2 regions of the Stenotrophomonas sp. YJH_SMC_29 genome follow, and region 2 is predicted to be linked to the other one. Evidence: riboswitches for the same ligand, from Rfam matches in the RefSeq annotation. Region 2 holds a riboswitch; the other holds the start of a gene.
The links. Region 2 has a riboswitch for glycine ahead of gcvP (aminomethyl-transferring glycine dehydrogenase). Riboswitches for the same ligand answer to the same signal wherever they lie in the genome.

Region 1 (3,397 bases), on a different contig from region 2:
CGACGGCAAGCCGGTTCCCGGCGTGGCGCCCGCCGCCAAGCAGATGGGCAAGTACGTGGCCGAGGTGGTCCGCGCACGCCTGCACGGCACGCCCGCACCCGGCCCGTTCAAGTACGCCGACTACGGCAACCTGGCCACCATCGGCCGCATGGCCGCGATCGTGCACCTGGGACGGCTGCAACTGTCCGGCGTGCTGGCCTGGTGGTTCTGGCTGGCCGCGCACGTGTTCTTCCTGATCGGCTTCCGCAACCGCATCGTGGTGCTGCTGAACTGGGCCGTGGCGTACTGGAGCTACCAGCGCAGTGCGCGCATCATCTTCGGTGATGACCAGGAAGACCGTCGCCCCCGACGGTAGTGCCGGCCGCTGGCCGGCTGCGGCGCGGTCGGTTCCCTTTCCGCAGGAAAGGGCACTGACCCCGTCAACACCCTCCACGCATGGCGTGGCTCTAGGCTCTACTTGCTCATCGGGCCACCGGGGACCCGCCGTTTCGACCAGGTCCGGCAGAAATCCTCCTTTCTCGCAGTATCGGCAATCTGCGCGGTACTCCAATGCCGGGTGATCCAGATCGTCAATGCGGTACTGCTGAGATGCCAGCGCAGCATGCCGCGCTGTGGTTGCCGCCACAGGTGGCGCCGGGCAATCCAGAAGGCCTCCCGCTCCACTTCAGGCACCTTCTTCTTCATTCCGTCCTTGTCGAAGAACTGGGCAGTGAAGTGCCAGGGATTCATCGGCTGGTATCCCGCCCGTGGTTCACCGCTGCATGCGGCCACACCACTGGGCACGCGGTCCGCCGGCTTCGGCCGACCATCCACCAGCGCCAGCCCGAGCAGATACAGCAGGCCAGGCAGAAGCGCGACACCCGCGACCAGGACGACGACGGAGATCCATGCGTTGCCGGCGGCACGCATCGCTCACTGCGCCTTCGGTTTCGGGTACCACAGCGCGTTGACGATGACCCAGCGCTGGCCGAAGCGCCCCATGTGGAAGTAGTCGACGAACCACGGGGTTTCCAGCCGCGCCGAGGCCGCGTTGCCGGTCACGTCCAGCACCGTGCAGCGGCGATCCCATTGATCCTTCGGGGTCTTCAACGCGCCCTGCTTCGTCAACGAGACCAGTTCTTCCTTCGACATCCGGCGCAGGCCCAGGCGTTCGTCGGGTGTATCGCCGAGGACCGCGCGCTTGGCCAGGTCCGGATGCAAGGAGTGGGCGACCCGCTGCGGGTTGGCCTCCAGCTGGCCATCGACGTAGTCGTGGCAGGTGGCTTCGATGGCCGCGAGGGTGGCCGGGTCGGCGGCAGGGCTCGTTGCTGCGGAAAGAGCGAACAGCAGGGCGATCGTCGACATCCGGGTCTCCAACTCTGGGCGCGGGGCGATCATCGCATGGGCCGGGTAGCCCATCCACGCAGGGCGTGGATCTACAGAAGCGTCTCGACCGGTTCCTGCAGCCAGGCCAGCTTGCGCTCGCGGGGCTGCTGCTTGAGCTGCCACTCGGCGCGTGAGGCGGCGGCCCGGTCCGGGTACTCGCGCACGGCCAGCACGCGCAGCGGTGGCCGGGCCCGGGTATAGCGTGCGCCCTTGCCGGCCTGGTGGGCGGCGAAACGCGCGTCCACGTCGGTGCTGATGCCGGCGTAATAGCTGCCATCGCGGCATTCGAGCAGGTACAGGAACCACGGGCGGAGGGACGGGGCCATGCCCGGATTATGCCGTGCTGCACTGCAGCGGATATACTGGCGCCCGAATGCAGGAGAGAGGCGCCGCGCTGGCGCCCGCCGAAGGCGCAGGCTCCCATGATCGCTCAGGCCGGTGGGCTGGAATCCCACCAACCATGCATTCGACTCGCCGAGCTGGAGAGAGGTCACCGGGCACGCCCGGGACGATCCGCCGAAGGGGCACGCGGCCCATGCCGCTGAACTCTCAGGCAAAAGGACAGCGGGAGCGGCACCGGTCATCGTCATCCCGTCATTGCGCAGGCAGTGGCGGTCGTCGCGCATGGCCGGCCCCACCGCGCCCGGAGTCTGTCCCATGCTGCTGTCCATCATCTACCTGATTGCCATTTCCGCCGAAGCCATGACCGGCGCACTGTCCGCCGGCCGCCGCCGCATGGACCTGTTCGGCGTGGTCATGATCGCCTGCGTCACCGCCCTCGGTGGTGGATCCCTGCGCGACATCCTGCTCGGCCACTACCCGCTGGGCTGGGTGAAGCATCCGGAGTACCTGGGCTTCACCGTATGCGCGGCGCTGATCGCCACCTGGGTCGCACGCTGGATGCACCACTTCCGCCGCACGTTCCTGGTGCTCGACGGACTGGGCCTGATCGCCTTCACCCTGATCGGCTGCTCGATCGCGCGCGAAGCCGGCCATGCGATGCCGATCGTGCTGATCGCCGGCATGCTGACCGGCGCGTTCGGCGGCGTGCTGCGCGACATCCTCTGCAACGAGGTGCCGCTGATCTTCCAGAAGGAGCTGTACGCGATCATCGCGCTGCTGACCGGCGCGGCGTACCTGTTGCTGCTGCACTGGGGCGTGGCCGACGCCACCGCGATCCTGTGCTGCCTGGGCGGCGGCTTCGCGCTGCGCCTGCTGGCCATCCACTACCGCTGGGAAATGCCGAAGTTCGTGTACCACGACGAAGTGCATTGAGGATCGTGTTCGCCGGGACCCGCACCACCCCGGCGATGGACCTGGCGCTGTCGCTCATGCGCAGCGCCAGGCGCATCACCGGTGCAGACGGGCCGGTCTCCAACTCCGACCGGCCCTGATCGCGGCCGCACCCCCGCAGGCGCTGGCCGCCATCCACACACGTGCCGCACTCAAGCGGCTTCCATCAGGCGGCTTCGGACACCTTCACTTCACGACGGGCGCGCACGGCCGCAGCCAGCCGCTCCAGCACCGTCACCGTGGTATCCCAGTCGATGCAGCCATCGGTGATGCTCTGCCCGTAGACCAGCGGCTGGCCTTCCACCAGTTCCTGGCGGCCACCGATCAGATGGCTCTCGATCATCACGCCGACGATGCGCTGTTCGCCCTCTTCCAGCTGAGCGGCGATGTCGTCGATCACCTTCGGCTGGTTTTCCGGGTTCTTCAGGCTGTTGGCATGGCTGGCATCGATCATCAGCCGGGTCGGCAGCTTGGCCTTGGCCAGCACCTGGCAGGCCTCGCCGACGCTGCCTGCGTCATAGTTCGGCTGCTTGCCGCCGCGCAGGATCACGTGGCAATCCGGGTTGCCGGTGGTCGACACGATGGCGGTGCCGCCCTGCTTGGTGACCGACAGGAAGTGATGCGGATTGGACGCCGCCCCCACCGCGTCAGCGGCGATCTTGACGTTGCCATCGGTGCCGTTCTTGAAGCCGACCGGGCACGACAGCCCCGAGGCAAGCTCACGATGCACCTGGCTTTC
Region 2 (3,397 bases):
GTTGAACACCGGATGGGTCAGGAACGCGGACTGGCGCAGCAGGCCGGCCGGCAGTGCGTCGGCGGTGCTGGCATCCAGCGCATCGATGTCGGCCTGCGCGCCGAACACGGCGGCCAGCGCGACCACGTCGGCGCGGGTGGCGGTCTCGTCCAGGCTGATGCCGACCGAGTCGCTGTCGATCGCGCGCAGGTTGTAACCGGCGGCGCGTGCCTTGGCGTGGATCTCATCGGCATGCACGCCGGTGATGTGCAGGGTATCGAAGAAGTCGCCACCGACCTGCACGCCGGCCTTGCGCAGCGCCGCGGCCAGGATCGAGGCCAGGCGGTGGGTGCGGCGGGCGATGCGGGTCAGGCCTTCCGGGCCGTGGTAGACGGCATACATCGAGGCCATCACCGCCAGCAGGACCTGTGCGGTACAGATGTTGGAGGTGGCCTTCTCGCGGCGGATGTGCTGCTCGCGGGTCTGCAGGGTCAGGCGATAGGCCGGGTTGCCCTGGGCATCGATGGAGACACCGATCAGGCGGCCCGGCATCGAGCGCTTGTAGGCGTCACGGCAGGCCATGAACGCGGCGTGCGGGCCGCCGAAGCCGAACGGCACGCCGAAACGCTGGCTGTTGCCGACCACGATGTCCGCGCCCCATTCGCCGGGTGCGGCCAGCAGGGTCAGCGCCAGCAGGTCGGTGGCCACGGCCACCAGGCCGCCGCGTGCGTGCACGGCCTCGACCAGGGCCTTGTAATCGCCGATCTGGCCGAAGGTGTCCGGGTACTGCAGCAGCAGGCCGAAGGCTTCTGCTTCCAGTGCCTCGGCCGGGGTGCCGACGCGCAGCACGATGCCCATGGGCTCGGCGCGGGTGCGCAGCAGTTCCAGGGTCTGCGGGTGCACGGCATCGTGCACGAAGAAGGTGTCCGACTTCGACTTGGCGGAACGCTTGGCCAGGGTCATCGCTTCGGCCGCTGCGGTCGCTTCGTCCAGCAGCGAAGCGTTGGCGATTTCCATGCCGGTGAGGTCGGCGCACAGGGTCTGGAAGTTGATCAGCGCTTCCATGCGGCCCTGCGAGATTTCCGCCTGGTACGGGGTGTAGGCGGTGTACCAGGCCGGGTTTTCCAGGATGTTGCGCAGGATCACGTTCGGCGTGTGGGTACCGTAGTAGCCCTGGCCGATGAAGCTGCGCAGCACGGTGTTCTTGTCGGCGATCGCACGGATCTTCGCCAGTGCCTGCACTTCGGTCATCGATTCGGGCAGTGCCAGCGGTGCCGGCGACTTGATCTTGGCCGGCACGATGGCATCGGTCATCGCATCCAGCGACGCGTGGCCGACGACGTCGAGCATCTGCGCGATCTCGGCATCGTTGGGGCCGATGTGGCGCTCGACGAACGCATTGTGGTGCTCGAGCTCACGCAGGGAAGGGGTGTTCTGGGACATGGCGAAGGATCCGTCAGGAAAGGGCACACGCACGGGCACAAGCCGCCGGTCGGCGGTCTGCGGGGCGCCCCTCTGTCCTTTTGCCTGAGAGTTTGGAAGCGCGGAAAACCGCGGCTTCGTGCCCCTTCGGCGCCGGATCGAACCGGTCTCTCCAGAGTTCTGTTACGGGTGGTATCGGGCCTGAGCGATTACGGGCGTTGCGCCTTCGGCAGCGGTGTTCCGCTTCTCCCACCGTGTTGCCTGCCGATTATAGCCCGTTGCGGGCCCGCCGGCCGCCTCCGGGGCCGGCCGCCGCGCCTGAATGGCCGATGGCCCGGCCATGCGTTTTGTGCACCGCTGCATGGCATCGGGCGCAATCCCCACCTATCATGGCTGGATACCCGAATTCATCTGGCGCCGTCCCTGCAGAAGGGGGACCGGCGCCCGCCGTGCGTGCCACGCATGGCCCTGCCGGACGCCTTCATCATGACCGCCGCTGCTGCTCCCTCCACCCGCCGCATGGCCCTGCTGCTTGCCGGCCTGGCCATGTTCGGCCCGTTCTCGATCGACACCATCTTCCCGGCCTTCCCGCAGCTGGCGCAGCGCCTGGCGGTGGACGAGGTGGCGGTGCAGCAGACCATCAGCGTGTACCTGCTGTTCTACGGCCTGATGAGCCTGGCGCACGGCCCGCTGTCCGATGCGTGGGGCCGCAAGCGGGTGATCCTCGGCGGCCTGGTAGTCTTCGCCGGCGCCTCGGTGGGCTGCGCGCTGTCCACCGACCTGACCACGCTGCTGGCGTTCCGCGCGCTGCAGGGCCTGTCTGCGGGCGTCGGCATGATCGTCGGCCGCGCGGTGATCCGCGATCTCTACCATGGCCACGATGCGCAGCGCTTGATGAGCCAGGTATCGATGCTGTTCGGCATCGCACCGGCGATCGCGCCGATCATCGGCGGCTGGATCCTGCTCAGTGGCGCGGGCTGGCCGCTGATTTTCTGGTTCCTGGTGGTGTTCTCGCTGGTCCTGCTGGTCGCCACCGCACGCTACCTGCCGGAGACCCATCCGCTTGCAGCACGTGTGCCGCTGTCGCCGCGCGTGCTGCTGCGCGACTACGTGCGCATCGGCTTCAACCCACGCTTCCTGCGCCTGGCGCTGGCTGGCAGCATCGGCTTCGGCGGCATCTTCCTCTACATCTCCTCGGCGCCGGTGTTCGTGATGCAGCACCTGCACCTGGGCGAGGGCGGCTTCGCCTGGCTGTTCATTCCCACCATCGGCGGCATGACCACCGGCTCGTTCCTTTCCGGGCGCATGGCCGGGCACACCACGCCCACCCGGCAGGTGTCCATCGGCTTCGGCCTGTGCGCGCTGTCGGTGCTGCTGAACGTCGGCTACGTGGCGCTGTCGCCGCAGTTCGTGCTGCCGTGGGCAGTGCTGCCGATCTTCCTCGGTGGCATGGGCATGGCGCTGATCTTCCCGATCCTGGCGCTGGCGGTGCTGGACATGTACCCGCACCAGCGCGGCCTGGCCTCGTCGCTGCAGGCGTTCGTGCAGCTGATGATCAGCACCGTGGTGGCCGGCGTGGTGTCGCCGCTGCTGAGTGCCAGCCCGCTGCACCTGGCGTTGGGCCAGGCCGGGTTCTTCGGCGCCGGCTTCGTGTTCTGGTACTGGGAACACCAGCGCGAACGCGCGGCGCAGGCGGCCTGCACGGGCCATTGAGCAGCACGCAGGGGTAGGGCGGGCGGTGGCGCCCGCAACGCTTGCGACGGGAAATCACCGGGCTAGGCTGGGCACTCCAGCCAGCCGGTGCGCGGATGCACCACAGCCAGCCGATCCGATGCCGTTGCATGAGGTTTCCCGATGGCTGCGCAGCAGACCTACCGCCTGTTCGAGGTGGCGCTGAAGGAGCGCCGCGTTCTTTCCCCTTCCCTGGATCGCATGGTGTTCACCGGTGCCGACGTGGCGCGGATGAAGACCGAAGGCCCGGACCAGCGCATCAAGG

Region 1: it holds a riboswitch for glycine, as region 2 does, so the genes downstream of both, AC5P9I_RS15845 (trimeric intracellular cation channel family protein) here and gcvP (aminomethyl-transferring glycine dehydrogenase) in region 2, are expected to answer to the same signal.

What each region holds. Positions count from the first base shown of each region.
Region 1 is NZ_JCAFUK010000015.1:39,376-42,772, forward strand. It holds gene AC5P9I_RS15825 (NAD(P)/FAD-dependent oxidoreductase) at 1-355, shown strand, start outside; gene AC5P9I_RS15830 (hypothetical protein) at 454-909, opposite strand; gene AC5P9I_RS15835 (nuclear transport factor 2 family protein) at 913-1,344, opposite strand; gene AC5P9I_RS15840 (GIY-YIG nuclease family protein) at 1,416-1,691, opposite strand; glycine riboswitch at 1,732-1,821, shown strand; glycine riboswitch at 1,835-1,938, shown strand; gene AC5P9I_RS15845 (trimeric intracellular cation channel family protein) at 2,023-2,640, shown strand; gene AC5P9I_RS15850 (hypothetical protein) at 2,637-2,759, shown strand; gene AC5P9I_RS15855 (3-deoxy-7-phosphoheptulonate synthase) at 2,825-3,397, opposite strand, start outside.
Region 2 is NZ_JCAFUK010000001.1:561,018-564,414, reverse strand. It holds gene gcvP (aminomethyl-transferring glycine dehydrogenase) at 1-1,422, opposite strand, end outside; glycine riboswitch at 1,485-1,587, opposite strand; gene AC5P9I_RS02690 (multidrug effflux MFS transporter) at 1,888-3,114, shown strand; gene AC5P9I_RS02685 (siderophore-interacting protein) at 3,256-3,397, shown strand, end outside.